Regions from separate parts of the Bradyrhizobium sp. USDA 376 genome, predicted to be linked through region 1. Evidence: predicted binding sites of a transcription regulator. Region 1 holds the regulator's gene; each other region holds the start of a gene.

Region 1 (7,003 bases):
CGTCAGATGAAAACTGCCGGAGGTTGGCTTGTGCAAGCCCCTCAAGGACCGCTGGAAGATGCCCTGGGTCGATCTCCTCGGCTTCTCCTGCGTTGCCGGTCAAGGCCAGCATCGCGCGCGCAATTTCGTCCTGGCTATCCGCAGGAAGCTGCCGCACGGCCTGGAGCGCTTTTTCGAGCAGTTTTGTCATTGACGGAAGATAAGCCGCGCCTGCGCCAAAAGGAAGTGTGGCTTCTCGCTCCATTGAGGAGCCCTTTTGCTTCAGCCTCTCCGCTCGGCTAGAACCCTGCCAACCGAGTCCTTCGATTGTTGCGGGAGTTCACCGTGGCCCTGATGCCGGTATCCGATGCGCTTGCCGCCGTGCTCGCGGGTGCAGAGCCTCTGGCCGAAGAAACGGTCTCCCTCGACCAAGCCTACCACCGCGTGCTCGCCAGCGACATCGCGGCGCGGCGCACGCAGCCGCCGCAGGCGATGTCGGCGATGGACGGCTATGCCGTGCGTGCGGCCGATGCGGCGACGATCGATTCCCGGCTGATGGTCATCGGCGAGGTCGCGGCCGGGCGGCCGTTTGCCGGGTCGGTCGGCGCCGGCGAAGCGGTCCGGATCTTCACCGGCGGCGTCGTCCCCGCCGGCGCGGACGCGGTCGTGATCCAGGAGGATACGGTCGCGGACGGCAAGCGCATCACGATCAAGGAAGCAGCGATTCCAGGACGGCACATCCGGCGCGCCGGGGTCGACTTTGCCGAGGGCGACGTGCTGCTGCGCAGGGGAACCCGGCTCACCGACCGCGACCTGGCGCTCGCTGCCGGGATGAATCATCCGCACCTTCCCGTCCAGCGCCGTCCGAAGGTCGCCATCCTCGCCACCGGCGACGAACTGGTGATGCCGGGCGCGACACCCGGCCCCGCCCAGATCGTCTATTCCAACGGCTATGCCCTGCACGCACTCGCCCGCCAGGAGGGCGCCGATACCGTCGACCTCGGCGTGGCCGCCGATACGCTGGAAGCCACCACCGCCGGGATCCGCCGGGCCCGCGAGAGCGGCGCCGACATCCTGATCACGACCGGCGGCGCCTCGGTCGGCGACCACGATCTGGTCCAGCAGGCGCTCAAGGCCGAGGGGATCGCGATGTCGTTCTGGAAGATCGCGATGCGGCCGGGCAAGCCGATGATGCACGGGCGGCTCGGCACGATGCGCGTGATCGGCCTGCCCGGCAATCCCGTGTCATCCTACGTCTGTGCTTTCCTGTTCATGGTGCCGTTGATTCGCGCGCTGTCGGGCCGCACCGTGATTCACCATCGCCGCGAGCACGCCGTGCTTGGCCGCGACCTCGATGCCAACGACCAGCGCGAGGATTATCTCCGCGCGCGCCTGGAAATGCGCGACGACGGCACGCTGATCGCCCTTCCCGTCAATCATCAGGATTCCTCACTGCTTGCGAATCTCGCTGCGGCACAGGTACTTCTCGTGCGCGCGCCGTTCGCGCCGAAGGCCGACGCCGGCTCGCCTTGCGAGGTGCTGCGCCTGCCCGTCTGAGCTGCACGGCCACACGCGTTCCGCGAACTTTGCCTTGTTCACGGTAAATTAAGCAGTTGCGGAACATGTATCGAACATATAGTGTCCGTTCATGATTTGTTTCGAGCATGCAGCGACTTATCGCTGAACCCAGCGTCTCGGAATCGAACGACATCAACCGGGGGATTTGGTCGAGATGTTAACGCGCAAACAATACGAGCTTCTGCGATTCATCAGCGAGCGTCTGAAGGAAAGCGGCGTGCCGCCCTCCTTCGACGAGATGAAGGACGCGCTCGACCTGCGCTCCAAATCAGGCATCCATCGCCTGATCACCGCACTCGAGGAGCGCGGCTTCATCCGGCGCCTGCCCAACCGTGCCCGTGCGATCGAGGTCATCAAGCTGCCCGAGCTCCAGGCGGCTGCCGGCAACCGCCGCGGCTTCACGCCGAGCGTCATCGAAGGCAATCTCGGCAAGGTGCGCACGACGTCCAGCCCGTCCGCTGACGAAGGTGAGCGTCCCGTCGCCGTGCCCGTCATGGGCCGTATCGCGGCCGGCACGCCGATCGAGGCGCTGCAGACCCGCAGCCACACCATCAGCGTACCGCCTGACATGCTCGGCGCCGGCGAGCACTACGCGCTCGAGGTGCGCGGCGATTCGATGGTGGAAGCCGGCATCCTCGACGGCGACATGGCGCTGATCCAGCGCAACGAGAGCGCCGACACCGGCGACATCGTGGTGGCGCTGATCGACGACGAGGAAGCGACGCTGAAGCGCTTCCGCCGCCGCGGCGCGTCGATCGCGCTCGAGCCCGCCAACGCCGCCTATGAGGTCCGCATCCTGCCGCCCAACCGGGTGAAGATTCAGGGCAAGCTGATCGGCCTGTACCGGAAGTACTGAGCTGACATCGCGATTTGACACGCGTTGGAGCGGATGATTGTCCGCTCCGGCTGGATAGTCTTTCTGGTTCTGCACAGATTATCCGGCCACCTCTCCCGCGCTAGATCCTCGGCACGCCGCGCAAAGCACGCATCGCTTTGCGGGCCTTTGAGAAACCGAGGAGACAACCATGCGCAAAATCGTCTTGAGCATCGTCACGATGGCGCTGATCGCAGCGGCGGCGTCACCGGCCGTCGCCGCGCGCTCGCATCATGTCCGCAAGACGGAGCCGGCGACGACGAGCGAGCAATTCCGCAACGCACGCGGCGCCGTTGCACAGCCGTCGCAACCCGCCTGGCCGTATTCGGGCTGGTCGGCACCTGCTGGCCGCTGAAGAAGAAGCACGCCCAATGCACGGGGGTTTGTTCCTCGTGCATCTGAAAAAGATATTGTGATGGCGACGTGCGGACCCAAAGCCGCAGATTTGCCCACAACCAAGCAGACCGTTGTATGCTTCCACTCTGATAGAGGCCTGCGCCTCGAAAAGAGACGTGGGTTGCTATCTTCGAATGAGGAGCACCCCGATGTGTGACTACAGCCTGCACGCCGTCGCGACGCGTCCCGCCGAAGTCGGAGAGACGATCGTCACGACAACCTTCCGCGGCACCTCGACGCGTGGCTTCGCCTCCGAAGCCGACATGTCGGTCGCGGTTTGCCTGCTGCCGGGAACGGAGCTCGCTTTCGCCGACAACGTCCGTTACGACAATCGCTGGATCTGGACGCGCACCATCAACTCCCGTGTCGGCAAGTTCGGCAAGATCGATCCGCACATTCCGGATCGCCATCATGATGCGATCGAATTTCCCGACGGCAAATACGTGCTGGTGACTCAGCTCGTCGAAGGCCAGCGCGCAACCGTGCTGCAATTGCCGGTGACCCAGCCGTTGGGCGAGCGCGAGCACAAGCCGCAGATCATCGCCGACAGGCCGACGATCACGCGCCTGCCGATCGGCTGACGTAGCTGCCCCCGGCTCGCGGGTCGGGGCCAGGATTGAAATCGCCATCGCCGGCCGCGGCCGGCGATGGGGTGCGGCTTGCATCTTCGAAAATGCTTTCGCCGATCACCCCCCGCAGTTCTCCGTCGCACGAAGTTTGCGCTGCCCTGCCTGAATTTTGAACGTCCGTTCCGCAGGCAAATGGCCGATGCTGCCAGAAGGCTTGAGGCAGCGGACACGTTCGATGAAGACCTTCATTCGCGTCGTTGAACTCTGGGTGCCCGACCGGACGCGGATGCGGCTGGAATTCGGCGGCGGCCTCTATGGCGAAGGGGTGTCCGCGTTCAAGGCCGCAAGTGAAGAGCTGCGCTTCGGTCGGGATGAGGGGCTTCCCGGCAAGGCCTGGGCTTCCGGCCACCCCGTCATCCTCACCAAATTCGCCAACTCCTACTTCAGGCGGACCGACCAGGCGCTCGCGGCGGGCCTGACCTGCGGGGTGGCGGTGCCGGTGTTCTCAGGTGAATTCCTGCAAGCCGTGATGGTGCTGTTCTGCGGCGACGACGACGCGCATGTCGGCGCGATCGAGCTCTGGCACAACGACCCCGATACCTCCCATGAGATGGGCCTCGTCGACGGCTACTATGGCACCGCCGACATGTTCGAGTTCAACTCGCGCCACACCAGGTTTCCGCGCGGCTTCGGCCTGCCTGGACGCACCTGGAAAGCCGGCCTGCCGCTGATCATCAAGGACCTGCACAACGCCAAGAGCTTTCTGCGCTGGGAAGACGCCGCCGAGGTCGGGATCAATCTCGGCGTCGGCGTGCCCTACCGGACCGGCACCGACCAGAGCTGGGTGCTGACCTTCCTCTCCGCGCAGGCGACGCCGATCGCGCGGCGCTTCGAGATCTGGGTGCCGGATGAGACCCGTTCTGCGCTGGTCTTCCGCGCCGGGGATTGCAGCGCCCAGACCGATCTGGCCGCGCTCTATGCGGACAAGCCCATCACCAGGGGGGACGGCAGCATCGGCGGCGCCTGGGCCACCGGGATGCCCGCCCTCAACGATGATCTCGCGCATGACAAATCGATCGCGGCCACCGAGGCCCGCGCGTCCGGGCTGAGCCAGATGGTGGCCTTGCCGGTGATCGGGAGCGCCGGGCTCGACGCCGTGCTGGCCTGGTACCTGTAGTCAGTCGGCTCAATCCTCAGCCTGCATGTCCGCCTCGGACGGCGTCGCATCGCGGTTGCGGGGAGCCGCGGGCGGCGGCGCAAGGCTCGCGCCGTAATCACCCTCGCCTGCGATGGCCGGCGCCCACGGGCGGTCAGCGCCTCTTGCCTTCACCGCCTGGACCGCAAAGCCGTCGCCCCGCCGCGTCAGCGCGAGCGCTCCCTGCGCGGCGAGACGCGGCCGGTCCACCAGCATCGCAGCACAATCCGGCGGAGCGGGCCGGGCCGCCACCACCAGCGCGGCGCGGCTGCAATCGTCCGCCAGCGCATCGATGCGCAAGGCCAGCGCGACCAGCCGTCCGTCGGCGAGCGGCGTCACGCAGCCGGCTTCGTCACACGACACGCCGTCGGCCAGCGAGGGGCTGCCCGCGTCGCGCGGATCGGCGTCGGCAGCCAGCCACTCCCTCAACAGGAAACTGTCCTTGTTCGCCCGGATCATGTGCAGGCGCCCGTCCCTGCCCCGCACCGCGACGCTCGCGCCGTCCCCGGCGATCAGGATATCCGGCGGCCGCGCCGACAGACCCCAGAGGATCGCCGCCAGCAGCACCAGCCCGCCTGACCAGCGCAATGGTGTGCGCAAGAGGCCCATGACAATGATGCCGAGACTGGCCGCGATCAGCGGCGCGATGCCGAACGCCGGGATACGCCCAACCGCGCCCGGCAGTGCCGCCACCCAGCGCGACACCGCGACCATCCAGTCGATGCCGATTCCCATCAGCCACCAGAACACGCCGTCGAGCCCGAAGGGAGCAGCGAGCAGGCCGAGCAGCCCCGCGGGCATCACCAGCGCCGAGACCACCGGCATCGCGCCGAGATTGGCGAGCACGCCATACGGCGTGACGCGGTGGAAGTGGAAGGCGGCATAGGGCGTGGTCGCTAGCCCCGCGATCAGCGAGGCCAGGAACAGCATCGCAATCTCACGGCCGCCCCACAGCGCGATGCGCGCGGTCGCGGAATGCTCAGGCGAGGCAAACAGGTTCGGCATACCGATCTGCACCAGCGCCACAAGCCCGAGCGTTGCCGCAAACGACATCTGAAAACTGGGATGCACCAGCGCCTCCGGCGCGACCGCGAGCACGATCAGCGCGGCCACCGCCAGCGTGCGGAACGTGATGGCGCGGCGATCGACCATGACCGCGATCAGCACCACCGCGGTCATGAAGAACGAGCGTTGCGTCGCGACCTCCGCGCCCGAGAGCAGAAGATAAAACGCCGCCGCAACCAGCGCCGCGGCCGCCGACCATTTCTTGATGGGGAAGCCGACCGCCAGCCCCGGGACCAGGGCCAGCAGCGCGCGCACCGCAAAGAACACGACGCCGGCGACGACGGCCATGTGATAGCCCGAGATCGACAGCACGTGGCCGAGCCCCGAGACGAACATTGCGTCGTTGACGGGCGCAGTGATCGCATCACGCCGGCCGGTCAGAAGCGCGGTCGCGATCGCGCGGTTGTCGCCTTCGAGCGTTGAGCGGATGCGCGCATCGATCGCATCGCGCAGGCCCTGCATGAAGGCGGCGTAGCGCAGCCGCAAGCCGCCGGCATCAGGCGGTACCGAGGCCGTGATGGCGCCCATCACGAAGCCGGAGGCACCGATGCCCTGGAAGAACATGTCGCGCGCGAAATCATAGCTGCCGGGACGCACCGGCGAGATCGGCGGCATCAGCCGCGCCTTGAGCTGCACGAAGCTGCCGACCTCGGGCGCGGTCCCCTTGCGCACCGACAGCCGCACCCGCTCGAGCGTGACGTCGCTGCGTTGCGCCTCCATCGCGGTGACGCGCAGCACGAAGCGATCGGTGCGCTCGCGGATGTCGCGTGTCTCGACGAAGCCCGACAGCGACACCGAATAGAGCGGTTTCGCCAGAACGGTGTGCGCGATGCGCGCCGTCTTCCAGGTCGCAATGGCAAAGCCTGCCGCGACCGCTGCGATCATGATCGCAGGGGCAAACAGCCGGCTCCGCCGCAACAGGACGGCGCCGAGCATCAGCGCGATGGCCGTCGCGGCCGTCACCCACAGCACCGGCTCGTGATCGGCCGCAAAGTAGAGTGCGATGCCGCTGCCGAAAGCGACGGGGACCCACGGCAACAACCGGCCGGCGCCGGCCTCGGCGCTGGCCCATTGGCGCAGCGTCTCGACGAGCGCGGGCCAGGCACCAAAGCCCGCCGGTGCAAAGCCGCCCGCCGAGGCGGTGCGGCCCGCCGGCCAGGTTCCTGCGATCCCTTGCGAGACACGCTGCGGCCGGCCCGGCTCCGCCATTCCCTGGCAACCCCTGCGATACGCGACAGGCGCAGAGGCTACCGGAACGTGCAGGCGGCCGAATAGCGGTACAGATCAGGAACGAAAGGGATGCGCCCTATTTTTCCTCTTCCATGGTCACGGCCACCGACGCTTTGG
Region 2 (7,003 bases), 1.8 Mb from region 1:
CGCTCCACGGCGCGCTCGCGCTCCAGTTCGAACACGGCCGCCACGGCGGCACCGCCCTCCATGACGTAAGCTGCTCTGGTTGCGACATAGCCGACCGCGACCGCGTCGAGATGGGCGTTGAGATACGCCGCGAGCGAGATCGAGCCGTCGATCACGGCGCGCATCGGCCGCTCGGTCGGGATGTGGACGAGAATGTCTTTGTACATGGCGCGCCTCCGATCGACATCGTTGATAGAGGCAGTCTTTCACTGCGCGGAGGGGCAGCCTTGAGCTGCATCAAATGTGCAGCCGAGATTTTGGCCGGCCGGCCGCGACACCTTTGCCAAGATTTAATCGCGTGGACGGAACGCCGTAAGGTGGCAACGGCCATGTTGGGTGCAAGGCGACACCTGACCCAACATGGACATTTCGACATGAACGATCGCGTCAATTCCGACACCACCACGACCGGGAAGATCCTGAGACCGCGCCGGCTTGCGCTGCTCGGCACCGTGGCCGCGCTTGGCGTGGCCGTGCTGGCCGGCTCTCCCGGGTCCGCGCAGTTCGGCCTGACCTCCCTGGTCTCGCCCGCGCACGCCGCGGAAAGCGCCGCGACCCCGCCGGGCTTCGGCGACCTCGTCGCCAAGGTCAAACCCGCCGTGATCTCGGTGCGGGTCAAGATCGACCGCGACAACGACAAGAACGCGATGCTGCAACAGAACCGGATGGACTCCGACGAGGATGCGCCGTTCGACCAGTTCTCGCGGCAGTTCGGCTTCCGCTTTCCGGGCGGCATGAACGGCATGCCCCGCCAGCGCCACCAGATGGTCACGGGCGAAGGCTCCGGCTTCTTCATCTCCGCCGACGGCTACGCCGTGACCAACAATCACGTCGTCGATCACGCCGAGTCCGTGCAAGTCACCATGGACGACGGCACGACTTACACCGCGAAGGTGGTCGGAACCGATCCGAAGACCGATCTTGCGCTGATCAAGGTCGACGGCAAGAAGGACTTTCCCTTCGTCAAATTCGCCGACCAGAAGCCGCGGATCGGCGACTGGGTGGTGGCGGTCGGCAATCCCTTCGGCCTCGGCGGCACCGTGACCGCCGGCATCGTCTCGGCCAGTGGTCGCGACATCGGCAACGGGCCCTATGACGATTTCATCCAGATCGACGCGCCCATCAACAAGGGCAATTCCGGCGGCCCGGCCTTCGACATGAACGGCAACGTGATCGGCGTGAACACGGCGATCTTCTCGCCGTCGGGCGGCTCGGTCGGCATCGGCTTCGACATCCCGGCGACGACCGCAAAGCTCGTCGTCGCGCAGTTGAAGGACAAGGGTGCCGTGACCCGCGGCTGGCTCGGCGTGCAGGTGCAGCCGGTGACCGCCGACATCGCCGACAGTCTCGGTCTGAAGGAGGCGCGCGGCGCGATCGTCGACAATCCGCAGGACGGCAGCCCGGCGGCGAAGGCCGGCATCGAGGCGGGCGACGTCATCACCGCCGTCAACGGCACCGCGATCAAGGACTCCCGCGAACTTGCCCGCACCATCGCGACGCTGGCACCGGGCACGTCCGTGAAGCTCGATGTCTTCCACAAGGGCGGAGCCAAGACGGTGACGCTCACCCTCGGCGAGTTGCCGAACGAGCGGCAGGCCCAGGGAAGCGGCAAAGCCGGCGAGGGCAAGGCGCAGCCGGGCAACGGCACGCCGCGGCTCGGGCTCAGCCTGGCGCCGGCCGGCGAGGTGCAGGGCGCCGGCCAGAAGGGCGTCGTCGTCACCGAGGTCGATCCGCAAGGGCCGGCAGCGCAGCGCGGCATCCAGACCGGCGACGTCATCCTCAATGTCGGCGGCAAGCCCGTCGCCAATGTCGGCGACGTCCGCGCTGAATTGGCGCAGGCGAAGTCGTCCGGCAAGAACAGCGTGCTGCTCCAGGTCAAGGGTGCGGAGGCGACCCGGTTCGTCGCGGTGCCGCTCGCGTAAGCCTCTCGTTTTGAACGGCAATTCAAAAGGCGGCCCGCGGGCCGCCTTTTTCGTGCCGGCGTGAAGATACCCACAGGCCGACGATAACATTCTCGTTAACGGCAGCGTTGATGACGGGTTAGTCCGAAAAAGCCGCGTTCGCTCGTCAGACTTGAGTCCATATTACTTGCAGGGGTGGAACTCCGAACGTCCGGCTGACCGGCCGGTGTTCGCATTTGATCGGTGCCGACATGGATCGATTGAAGCTCTCGCTGAGACTTGCGCTGCTCGTGGCGCCGCTCGTGCTGTCGACCGGAAGCGCACTCGGGCGCGACGGCCGATATGCCAATTCACCGCTCAAGCCGTGGTTCGACAGTCTGCGCAGCCATCTCGGCCCGTGCTGCTCGGATGCCGATGGATTTGCCGTCTCGGATCCCGATTGGGAATCGCACGACGGGCATTATCGCGTGCGCCTCGACGGTCAATGGGTGGATGTGCCGGATGAAGCCGTCATCACCGAACCGAACCGGGCGGGGCGCACCATGGTTTGGCCGGTGAAGACGGCGTTCGGGATTTCGATCCGGTGCTTCATGCCGGGCAGCATGATCTGACGCGTGTCAGCCATCACCGCTTGCTGGATTTGCGCTTCGACGATTTCTTTGCCGTTTTCTTGGCCGTCTTCTTCTTGGACGTCTTCCGCTTGGACGCTTTCTTCGGGACCTTCTTGCCCTTCTTGCGGGCCTTCGAGAGTCCAATCGCGATCGCCTGCTTGCGACTCTTCACGCGGCCGCCGCGACCACCGCGGCCGCTCTTCGCGGTGCCTTTCTTGTAGCGGCGCATTTCGCTCTCGACATCGCTGCCGGAGCTGCGCGAGTAACGCCGTTTCTTTGCCTTGCGTGCCATGCGTTTTCTCCCTTGGCCGGGGAAAACCACACGACACAGGCATGGTTCCGAAAGAGCGTCAGCAACGTTCCCAATGAATGACGCAGGCTAGAAGGAGTTCGCGAGCTCGATCTCCGCTTCGAGCACCTGGATGCGCCGCGCGGCTTCGGCGAAGGACAGATCCCGCGCATATTGCGCAGGCTGATACGCCTCTTCGCTCAGCCGCTTCAGCCGCAAGCCTTGCGCCCGGGTCATCTGCTCCATGAGAAAAGCCCTGGCGTCGTATTTACCCTGAACCTGCATGTCCGCTCTCCGTTCTGAAATCGCGACTTGACTATATGTTCTTATTTTGTTCTAACAAGCCATGGACAATAGAATTAATGAAATTCGACGTAAAATCAGCGCCTTGAGGTTGGAGATGGCCAACGTCGAGGCATCCGTGCGCGAACTCGTCGACCGGGATCGCGACTGCACGGAAAAGGCCCTGGCGCAGATGGACCTGCGCCGGAAAATCAACCTGTTGATCGGCGAATGGAGAGCGGCTGGCGGTGGCGATGTCCTGCCGGATGTCCGCGATCGTGTACGGCTTCGTCCGCTGAAGAAAATCGCAGATCCCGTGCGGACGGTCGCGCGCCGCTGAGAGCTTTGGGAGCGCCTCATGGAGGAAGACCCGGACACGTACCGGATCCTGAGACTGCGCGCCGAGATTCTCGAACTGGGCTCCGCGATCCGGCAATTGCAGCGGGAAGGACTCGACGACGCCGCGGCCCAGCTCCTGATTGCGCGCAAGCGGGCGCAGCTCGATCATCTCGTGAAGATGAATCCTGCGAGAGGCGGACTGAACATCGCCGATATGCGACGCGACTAGCGCGTGCGATGTGGCGTCAGAGGGATCGCATCGAATGCCAAAGCGAGAAGGCCCCGCACATGCGGGGCCTTCGACAACCGCAGCTGCGCCTTACTTGGCGGTGCTCGTGCCCTTGGTCATGGTGCCGCCCTGATCGGAGCCGGGGCCGGAGCCGCCCTGGCCGGAGGCATCGGGGCTCTTGGTTTTCGTGTTGGCGCCGGTCGTCTGTGAGGTCGAGGATTCATGTTTCGCCTTGTGCGATTTGGCCTGTGCGGCAAACGGGGCGGCGGCGAGGCCGGTTGCCAACATCACGGCGAGAGCGAGCTTGGTCGTCTTCATGCGCGGGAACTCCCTGAGTTAAATTGACGCAGGCAGCCAACTGCTGTTCGTCACGGGAGTTCCCGACAAAGTCGCCCGCATGGTTCACGCGCGCTTCAAAATTCCTTGTCCTCGTCGATGATGAACACGACGCCGGTGAGCGTCGCGCCGATCGCGAACGTCGTCACCAATGTGAGCGCGAAGACCAGAATCGCCTGGCTGCCGCCGTGATTGAGCAGATTGGCGACCGCCGGATTGAACAGGGGGAGTGCCAGGCCGAATGCGAGCCCGAGAGCTGCGCCCATCATCGCATGCGTCACGAGCTTGATGAGGCCAGTGGGAGAGATCAGGCTCGGTGGCTTCTTGGGCGACTTGTTCGCACGCATGGAACCGACCCTCGATTGCACATGCAACGCGCGCGATGATCGCGGGTTCCCCTCGCATGAAGGAATTGTCATCCGCCGCTTCATCCGGCGTTCATGCCGGGCTTGCGAGGATGAAGGCCATCAACATGGGACACTCGACATGGGTAAGGTCGTCTATCTCTATCGCTCGCTGGCCTATCGGAATGCGGCCGCGGACATGTTGCGCAAGGCGCGCAAGCTGCCGCGCGGTGCGGAGCGAAGCGCCGCCCGTCGCTATGCAAGGGCGCTGCGCGATCTCGCACAAACGGAAGCGTGGCTCGAAGGGCGCGTCGCCGACGAACCTCGGTCGATCCTGCGCACGAAAGTCGCCGCGGCCGGTTAACCCGACGCGCGCTGCAGCTCAGGGGAGGTGTCGAACTTACCCTGCGCTGCCGAGGCAGGGGTCCTGCGGGTCAGCGGCACGTCCAGGCGGCACAACAGGCCCTCGGCCCGCCAATCGAATTGCGCCCGTCCGCCGAGCTGGGACTCGACGCTTGCAAGCAGGCTCCGCGTCCCGAAACCGCGAGACTTCGGCGTCCTCACGAGCGGGCCGCCGGATTCCTCCCAGGTCAGCGTGAGGTGGTCTTCCTCGACCTGCCAGCCGATCAAGAGCCGGCCCGATCGCGTCGAGAGCGCGCCATATTTTGCGGAGTTGGTGAAAAGCTCGTGCAGCGCCAGCGCCAGCGTCTGCGCGGTTGCCGGCAGCAACTGAACCTCCGGGCCTGCGAGCTTGATCTGGTCGCCGAGCGAATAGGGGGCAAGCTCCTCGTCGATCAGCTTGGAAAGCTCGGCGCCCTGCCAGCTCGACAGCGACAGGATCGTGTGCACGCGCGCCAGCGCGTTGATGCGCCCTTCGACGGCGTTGACATAGGCCTTGACCTCGTCGGCACGGGTAAGGCGCACGATCGACTGCGCCAGCGCCAGCGCATTCTTGGCGCGATGATCGACTTCCCGCGCCAGCAGGTTCTGCCGCTCCTCGGCACGCTTGCGTTCGGTGATGTCCACGGTGACGCCGCTCACGCGCACCACGCGGCCGGCCTGGTCCACGGTCGCGGCCGCTGTACCGACGCACCAGCGCACCTCACCGTCGGGCCGGGTGACGCGAAATTCCCCTTCATAGGCGCGCGCCCCGCTATTGAACGCGGCAATCGCCTGGCCGAACCGGTCGACGTCATCGGGGTGCAGCAGCGCCTGGATGTTCGCCGAGGTGACGTTGAAGGTCTCCGGCGTCACGCCGAAGATGCGGTACTGACCTTCGTCCCACATCCAGTCGCCGTTGATCCAGTCCCAATCCCAGGATCCCATCTTGCCGGCGGCAATCGCCATGCTGCGGCGCTGCTCGCTCTCGCGCAGCTTGGTGGTGGAGTTCTCCAGTTCCGCCGTGCGGGCGCGGACTCGGTCCTCGAGTTCCTGGTTCAGCCGTTCGAGCTCACGGGTCTTGCGGTAGAGCTCGGAAAACACCTTGATCTTGGCGCGCAGCACCTCCGGCACCACGGGCACCGGTACGTAGTCGACCGCGCCCATCTCGTAGCCACGCAACCGGTCGATGTCGCTCACTTGAATGGCCGAGATGAAGATCATCGCGGTCTTCTGGAAGCGCGGATGTTCCCGGATCATCGCCGCGAGCTCGAAGCCGTCGAGCTCGGGCATGCAGACGTCGACCAGGATCACCGCGATCTCGGTCTTGAGCAGCACCTCCAGCGCCTCGCGACCGGACGAGGCGATCACGAGGTTCTCGCCGAGATCCTTCAAGATCACCTCATAGGCGAGCAGCTTGGCCGGCTGATCGTCGACGAGGAGGATATTGACCTTTTCGTGGTCCATTCGCGGATCCAGCTCAGCGATGCAGCCACATGCGGATCGCAAGCAGCAATTGATCGGTGTTGACGGGTTTGGCGAGGTAGTCGGACGCGCCGGCTTCCAGGCATTTCTCCCGGTCGCCCTTCATCGCCTTGGCGGTCAGTGCGATGATCGGAAGGCGGGCGAAGGCCGGGTTCTCGCGGATCACCCCGATGGTCTGATAACCGTCCATCTGCGGCATCATGATGTCCATCAGCACGATGGCGATTTCCGGGTTGGATTCGACCAGCGTCACGGCTTCGCTGCCGGTGGTCGCCGTCAGCACCTTCATGCCGCGCCGTTCCAGCACGCTCGACAGTGCGAAGATGTTGCGGGCGTCGTCGTCGACCAGCAGCGCGGTCTTGCCGATCAGGTCCTCGTCGGAACTGTTCAGCTTCTCCAGCATGCGCTGCTTTTCGACCGGAAGTTCCGTGATCACGCGGTGCAGGAACAGCGCGGTCTCGTCGAGCAGCCGTTCCGGCGATTCCACGCCCTTGACCACGATGCTGCGCGCCATGGTGTGCAGCTCGGCATCTTCCTCCGCCGAAAGCTCGCGGCCGGTGAAGACCACCACCGGAACATTCGAGAGCGCCTCGTCATTGCGGATCTGGTCCAGCACCTCGAAGCCGCTCATGTCGGGCAGTCGGAGGTCGAGCACCACGCAGTCGCAGGGCGCTTCGCGCAGCATCGAGAGTGCGCCGGCGCCGGTGTCGGTCGCGACGATCTCGATGTCGTCGTGATGCAGCAGCTCGCGGATCGAGAGCTGCTCGGCC
Region 3 (7,003 bases), 5.3 Mb from region 1:
TGCCGCCGAGTTCCTCGATATAGCGACGCTCGACCGCGTCGAGGAAGACGACCTGATCGCAGCCGTGCTGGATCGCCTCGGCCTGGGCGCGCAGGCTCGCGGCATAATTGCCGCCGCATTTGACCGCGCCGGTGCCGCCGATCGCGGCGCGCGTGTAGTTCTCGGAGACCCAGATCGACACCGGCGCAGGCCCGCCCTTGAAGTATGAGCCAACAGGCGAAGCGATCACCGCAAAGATGTATTCGGACGACGGCTTGACGCCGAGGAAGGTCTCGCTCGCAATCATGAAGGGGCGCAAATAGAGGCTGCCCTCGCCGCCCGGCATCCAGACGCGGTCGATGCGCACGACCTGCTCGACCGCCTCGATGAAGACGTCTTCGGGGAGCTGCGCCATGGCCATGCGGTCGGCGGAGTCCCTGAAGCGCCGCGCATTGGCGTCGGGCCGGAACAGGTTCACGCCGCCATCGTCGCGCTTGTAGGCCTTGAGGCCTTCAAAAATCTCCTGCGCGTAGTGCAGGACGGCACCGGCCGGATCGAGCTGGAAGTTGGCGCGCGCCTCGACGCGGGCCTCGTACCAGCCGCCCTTGGCCTGGTTGTAGCGGACGACCGCCATGTGATCGGTGAAGACCCGTCCGAAGCCGGGGTCCACCAGCTTGGCGACACGGTCCTTCTCAGGAGTCGGATCGGATGCGGGCTGGATGTCGAATTTCATGCTCATGTCCTTGCCTCCCGCTGCCGGTGGCGGCGCTGTTTCTCGCGCCCGCCTGCCCGTTTCGGGGCCGGCTGGCTTGGTTGGGTTTCTGGCCGGACCACCGCCAGCCATGTTACGGCCGGTTTCCGTGGCCAGCATGTCGCCGAGGACATGCTTTTGCGGAAGGCGGAAGTCCAGTATGTTTTGCCGAAATGCCGCTCGACAATCGCACGGTAGATCTGCTTCGGCCGTCGCCGCCTGTCCGGCTCTCTCTGGCCGCCCTGCTACGATGCCACCCGACGCGGAACGATCTAAAATTTCGTGCGGGGCGATCGTTTTGTAACATTGAACCCAAGATACGTCAATATGCCTGACATAAATTTCGCAACTCCCTCTCAAGACACTGCCGCGCTCCGGCCGGCCGCAGGCGATGGAGGCAATTTGCGCTGGGATATCATCGAGCTGCTGTTCTTCGCCTATCGCGATTTCGTCGGCGATCCCGACCAGGAGCTGGAGGCGTTCGGCTTCGGCCGGGCCCATCACCGCGTGATGCACTTCGTCTACCGCTATCCCGGGCTGAAGGTCGCCGACCTGCTCGACGTCCTGCGCATCACAAAACAGTCGCTCGGCCGGGTGCTCAAGCAGCTCCTGGACGAGGGCTATATCGTGCAGAAGACCGGCGACAATGACCGCCGCCAGCGCCTGCTCTACGCGACGCCGAAGGGCGAGGCGCTGGTGCAGAAGCTCGCCGGGCTGCAGACCACACGGATCACCAAGGCGCTCGCCGAGATGGGTCCGCAGGACGCCGAGACGGTCAAGCGCTTCCTGCGCGCGATGATCGATCGCGACGATCCGGACAAGGTGCTCGAGACGATCTTCGCCTCCGTCAATCAAGAATCGAAGGAGTGACCGTGCCGCTCGCAGCCACGCTCGCCCGCCCGCCGGTCGAACCCGCCGACGATGCCCCGCATCTGCTGCTGGTCGACGACGACCGCCGCATCCGCGACCTGCTCTCGCGCTTTCTCGCCAGCGAAGGCTATCGCGTCACCACCGCGGCGAGCGCGGGCGATGCGCGCTCGAAACTGCTGGGCCTGCATTTCGACCTCTTGATCCTCGACGTCATGATGCCCGGCGAAACCGGCTTCGACCTCGCCCGCTTCATCCGGACCTCCTCCTCGGTGCCGATCGTGATGCTGACAGCGCGCCACGAGGCCGAAGCCCGTATCGAAGGCCTGCAAATCGGCGCCGACGACTACGTCGCCAAACCGTTCGAGCCGCGTGAGCTTGCGCTGCGCATCAACAACATCCTCAAGCGCGCCGCGCCGCCGCCGCAGACCACGACCGTCGAGAAGATCGCGTTCGGCCCATACGTCTACCATCTCGAGCGCGGCGAATTGCGCCAGGGCGAGGAGGTCATCCACCTCACCGACCGCGAGCGCGAGATGCTGCGCATTCTCTCGGAGACGCCGGGCGAGACCGTGCCGCGCAGCGCGCTGACCGGCAATGGCAGCGTCAACGAGCGCGCCGTGGACGTGCAGATCAACCGCCTCCGGCGCAAGATCGAGACCGATCCTGCCAATCCGCTGTTCCTGCAGGCGGTGCGTGGCATCGGCTACCGCCTGGTGGCCTCGCCATAAATCAGTGAAGCGCGACCGATGAGCACGATCGATACCGGCCTGACGCTTCTGAAAAGCGCCGCCGGCCGCGTTTCGGCCGTCAATGGCTGGATGGGCAATGCGTTCAAGGGCTGGATGCCGACCGGCCTCTATGCCCGCGCGCTCCTCATCATGATCGTCCCGATGGTGATCCTGCAATCGGTCGTCGCCTTCGTCTTCATGGAGCGGCACTGGAATACGGTGACGCGCCGCCTGTCGGCCGCGGTGGTGCAGGACATCGCCGCGCTCATCGACGTCTACAAGGGCTATCCGCAGGACCGGGATCGCGACCAGATCCGCCGCATCGCGCAGCAGCGCCTCGGCCTCGTCGTCGACTTCCTGCCCGCCGGCGACATGCCGCCGCCGGGACCGAAGCCGTTCTTCTCGCTGCTCGACCAGACACTGTCGGTACAGCTCGGCCGCCAGATCGGCCGCTCGTTCTGGATCGACACGGTCGGCCGCTCCAACCTCGTCGAGATCCGCATCCAGCTCGACGATGCCGTGATGCGCGTGTTCGCGCAGCGCAGCGCCGCCTATGCCTCGAACTCGGAGATCTTCCTGTTCTGGATGGTCGGCACGTCCTCGATCCTCTTGATCGTCGCGGTGCTGTTCCTGCGCAACCAGATCAAGCCGATCCTGCGGCTTGCCGATGCCGCCGAGAGTTTCGGCAAGGGCCGCGAGGCGCCGAACTTCCGCCCGCGCGGCGCGCGCGAGGTGCGGCGTGCGGCGGTCGCCTTCCTGGAAATGAAGTCGCGCATCGAGCGCACGATGGAGCAGCGCACCGCGATGCTCGCCGGCGTCAGCCACGATCTGCGCACCATCCTGACCCGCTTCAAGCTCGAGCTGGCGCTGATCGGCGACAGCCCGGAGCTCGAAGGCATGCGCAAGGACGTCGACGAGATGTCGATGATGCTGGAGGATTACCTCGCGTTCGCCCGCGGCGATTCCGGCGAGCAGTCGCAGCCGACCGACATGGCGCAGGCGCTCGAGGAGCTGCGCAGCGACGCCGAGCGCCACGGCCATACCGCGACCGTCGCGTTCAACGGCCTGCCCGTGGTGACGGTGAAACCAGCCTCGTTCAAGCGCTGCCTCGCCAACCTCGTCACCAACGCGGCGCGCTACGGCAAGAGCATCGCCATCACCGGCCAGCGCGATCACCGTTATTTGACCGTGACGGTCGACGACGACGGGCCCGGTATCCCCGCCCATTTGCGCGAAGAGGTGTTCAAGCCGTTCCTGCGGCTGGACAACGCCCGCAACCAGGACGAAGGCGGCACGGGCCTTGGCCTTGCGATTGCCCGCGACATCGCCCGCTCCCATGGCGGCGACATCACGCTGGGTGACAGCCCGATGGGGGGATTGAGGGCGAGCGTGAGGATACCGGTGTAGGCTTCTTACCTCGCCCCGCTTGCGGGGAGAGGTCGGATTGCATCGAAGATGCAATCCGGGTGAGGGGGTACAGGTCTCACCAAGATCTCATGCGCGGAGAGAGGCCCCTCACCCCAACCCTCTCCCCGTAAGAACGGGGCGAGGGAGCGCACCGATTTCCCGGGCTACGATCTCACCTACTTCGGCAGCAGGCTCTTCAACTTGTCCATGTCGCGCACATTCATCTTGAAGCCGCCGGGCATCACGATGTCGCCGGGCTTCTGATCCGGCTTGCAGGCCCCGAGCCACTTCGCTTCGAGCTGCATCTTGGTATCGCGTCCCGCCGCGCCGGCGACGCCGCCTTGCGCGTGCGAGGAGGTCTTCACCGTATAGGCCGAGTTGAAGTCGCCGGTGATCTCGGCATGCGAGGTCGTGCTGACGCCGGCGACGCTGCACTCGGAATCGCTGACATAGCCGGTCGCGGTCTTCTTGATCTCCTGCTTGGCGCAGATCTGCTTGGCCATCGGCGAGACGTTGTTGCTCATCTCCTTGTCGACGGTCTCGTCGGTGCAGTGCTGCATGGTCATCTCGGGCATGGGCGAGCCGCTCGTGACCAGCTTCATTTCCCAGAGGCCGGCCTTGCGCACCGGCAGGTCGTCGGCAGAGGCGCCACCTGCCGACAACACGACGCAAAGGGCCGAGCCGAGCAAAGCGAGTTTGCGCGTCATGTGGGAAGCTCCCGGCTAAGAGATTGCGACGTTACGACGACGCCTCAGTAGAGCGTGCGGATCGGCCGGTCGGCGGCGCCATAGGGCACCCAGCGGCAGGAGAAGGAGATGTATCCACCCTCATAGGCCTGCACGCCCAGGAATTTGACGACCTTGCCGTAGCGCGCGCAATGATCGACCGCGACCTGCCGCGCATCGACCTGGTTCGCCATCGAATAGGCGATGATACCGCCGGTGTCGTTGCCCTTGAACGGAGGCACCGGAAGGATATCGGCGCGCGCCGACTGGCTCGCCATCATACCCAGGGCAAGAAGGCCCGCGGCCGCAATGATTCGCATTCCCGTCACTCCAATTGGCTGGGGCCAGTTTACGGTGCCGGAACGGAAGTGAAAAGAACCGAGGCCTGCCGGCCGCGACGTTCCGGTCAACTCCTGGCGAAGTGTTGCCGCGCTGCACTTGACCTCTTCCGGCCTTCGCGGCACCGTCCGAGCTTCGCAAGACCCAGCTGTCCGGATTGCCCATGCGCGCCCCCTCCCTGAAATCGCTCCGCTTCGCCGCCGTGTTCGGCCTCATGTTCGGGGCGCTGTCGCTCGGCGAGGCCCGGGCCGCCAATCCGCTGGAGCTGAACTTCTGGCTGAGCGGGCCGCGCTATGACGGCGCCGTCACCGATTGCGACAAGGCGCTGCCGACGATCGCCACCCAGTTCTGGGAGAAGGAAAGCTCGTTCTGGAATTCCTCGTTGAAGATCACGGGCTTCTCGGCGGTTCGCGAGGTCGCGTTCCGGCCCTGGCAGTCCGACAACATCCCGCGCCGCTATTGCACCGGCGACGCCATGCTCACTGACGGCAAGGTGCGCAAAGTGCATTTCTCGATCATCGAGGACGGCGGCTTTGCCGGCTACGGCAATGGCGTCGAATGGTGCGTGGTCGGGCTCGATCGCAACTGGGCCTACAACCCGGCCTGCCGCGCCGCGAGGCAGTAATTCGAACGCCCTGATTCGGCCCGATCAAGCGGCCGAACGACCGGCGCTCGAAATTTGTTCTTGAAATGTTCTCATCGCCTGCTAGGCTCGCTTGCACAGTCTAGTTGAGGGGCGTCGCCATGTTTCATTCCAGATTGCGTTCGTTCTCCCGCCTTGTGATCTCACTCACCCTCGCCGCCGGGCTGGCATCGCTCGCCGGCGGCGCGAAGGCGCAGGACAAGCGGCAGAACACGCCGGGCGAATTCGATTTCTACGTGCTGTCGCTGTCATGGTCGCCCTCGTTCTGCGAGGAAGCGGCCGAGCGCGGCGGCCGCTCCCAGATACAGTGCAGCGGCCGCCCGTACGCCTTCGTGGTGCATGGGCTGTGGCCGCAATACGAGAACGGTTTTCCGGAATATTGCCAGCGGCCGGCGCCGCGGCTGAACCGCAGCATCGTCTCCTCGATGCTCGATCTGATGCCGGCGCCGGGCCTGATCTTCAACGAATGGGACAAGCACGGTACCTGCTCGGGTCTGGCCGACCGCAGCTATTTCGAGACGATCCGCAAAGCGCGCGCCGCGATCAAGATCCCGGCCGAGTATCTCGATCTGTCGCAGGCCAAGACCGTGGCGCCCGGTGACGTCGAGGAGGCCTTCATCAAGGCCAATCCGGGTCTCAGCAGCGCCGCCGTCTCGGTCACCTGCAACCGGACGCGATTGTCCGAGGTCCGCATCTGCCTCAGCAAGGACCTGCAATTCCGCGCCTGCGAGGAGATTGACCGCCGCGCCTGCCGCCGCGATCAGGTGACGATGCCCCCGATCAGGGGTGGATAGCCACGCTCTAGTACCCCGGATGCAGTGCAATGCGCCGCGAAACGCGGCGTAGTGCACTGCTGATCCGGGGCCCATCACGCAAGAAGAAGCTGGGTCCCGGCTCAGCGGCGCAGCGTTACACGCCGCACCGCGTCCGGGACATGTGATTGCGCCTCTTTGCTTCAAGCCATCACGTGGCGTAGTGCTCTTCTCATGAACTACCGCCACGCCTTCCATGCCGGCAACTTCGCCGATGTCATCAAGCACATCGTGCTGGCGCGCATCATCACCTATCTACAGGACAAGCCGGGGGCGTTCCGCGTCATCGACACCCATGCCGGGGCCGGCCTCTACGATCTCGAAAGCGACGAGGCGCGCCGCGGCGGCGAGTGGCTGACCGGCATCGCGCGGCTGATGCAGGCGCGCCTGTCGAACGAGACCATAGCACTGACCAAGCCCTATCTCGACATCGTCCGCGCCTTCAATCCGAAGGGCGAGCTCAAGGCCTATCCTGGCTCGCCGCTGATCGCGCGCGGCCTGCTGCGGCCGCAGGACCGCCTCGTCGCCTGCGAGCTCGAGCCGAAGGCGCGCAAGGCGCTGATCGACGTGTTGCGCCGCGACGAGCAGGCTCGCGTGGTCGATCTCGACGGCTGGGTCGCGCTGCCGGCCTTCGTGCCGCCGAAAGAGCGCCGTGGTCTCGTGCTGATCGATCCGCCGTTCGAGGCAAAGGACGAGTTTGAGCGGCTGGGCGAAGCCTTCTCGGCAGCCTTCGCGAAATGGCCGACCGG

The links. The regulator LexA, encoded in region 1, represses DNA repair genes until DNA is damaged. The targets are predictions, from matches to a motif close to TGTTCNNNNTGTGTTCNG.
Region 2: a site for LexA is predicted at 3,162-3,179, ahead of ACVJ19_RS40225 (DUF3072 domain-containing protein). Genes of this name have one in related genera too.
Region 3: a site for LexA is predicted at 5,480-5,497, ahead of ACVJ19_RS06670 (ribonuclease T2 family protein). Genes of this name have one in related genera too.

What each region holds. Positions count from the first base shown of each region.
Region 1 covers NZ_JBSSGN010000001.1:6,779,191-6,786,193, forward strand. Annotated here, with positions in the region: gene ACVJ19_RS31540 (hypothetical protein) at 1-244, opposite strand, end outside; gene ACVJ19_RS31545 (molybdopterin molybdotransferase MoeA) at 325-1,536, shown strand; gene lexA (transcriptional repressor LexA) at 1,712-2,413, shown strand; gene ACVJ19_RS31555 (hypothetical protein) at 2,583-2,786, shown strand; gene ACVJ19_RS31560 (hypothetical protein) at 2,977-3,408, shown strand; gene ACVJ19_RS31565 (GAF domain-containing protein) at 3,632-4,573, shown strand; gene ACVJ19_RS31570 (ComEC/Rec2 family competence protein) at 4,583-6,865, opposite strand; gene ACVJ19_RS31575 (DUF2171 domain-containing protein) at 6,963-7,003, opposite strand, start outside.
Region 2 covers NZ_JBSSGN010000001.1:8,538,912-8,545,914, reverse strand. Annotated here, with positions in the region: gene ACVJ19_RS40245 (universal stress protein) at 1-206, opposite strand, end outside; gene ACVJ19_RS40240 (Do family serine endopeptidase) at 414-1,961, shown strand; gene ACVJ19_RS40235 (hypothetical protein) at 2,192-2,551, shown strand; gene ACVJ19_RS40230 (DUF6496 domain-containing protein) at 2,565-2,843, opposite strand; gene ACVJ19_RS40225 (DUF3072 domain-containing protein) at 2,931-3,125, opposite strand; gene ACVJ19_RS40220 (hypothetical protein) at 3,241-3,462, shown strand; gene ACVJ19_RS40215 (hypothetical protein) at 3,481-3,690, shown strand; gene ACVJ19_RS40210 (hypothetical protein) at 3,781-4,008, opposite strand; gene ACVJ19_RS40205 (hypothetical protein) at 4,104-4,373, opposite strand; gene ACVJ19_RS40200 (hypothetical protein) at 4,513-4,734, shown strand; gene ACVJ19_RS40195 (HWE histidine kinase domain-containing protein) at 4,731-6,215, opposite strand; gene ACVJ19_RS40190 (HAMP domain-containing protein) at 6,229-7,003, opposite strand, start outside.
Region 3 covers NZ_JBSSGN010000001.1:1,432,763-1,439,765, forward strand. Annotated here, with positions in the region: gene ACVJ19_RS06635 (branched-chain amino acid aminotransferase) at 1-718, opposite strand, end outside; gene ACVJ19_RS06640 (MarR family winged helix-turn-helix transcriptional regulator) at 1,058-1,600, shown strand; gene ACVJ19_RS06645 (response regulator) at 1,597-2,328, shown strand; gene ACVJ19_RS06650 (ATP-binding protein) at 2,347-3,735, shown strand; gene ACVJ19_RS06655 (DUF3617 domain-containing protein) at 3,912-4,442, opposite strand; gene ACVJ19_RS06660 (hypothetical protein) at 4,487-4,780, opposite strand; gene ACVJ19_RS06665 (hypothetical protein) at 4,963-5,424, shown strand; gene ACVJ19_RS06670 (ribonuclease T2 family protein) at 5,544-6,236, shown strand; gene ACVJ19_RS06675 (23S rRNA (adenine(2030)-N(6))-methyltransferase RlmJ) at 6,429-7,003, shown strand, end outside.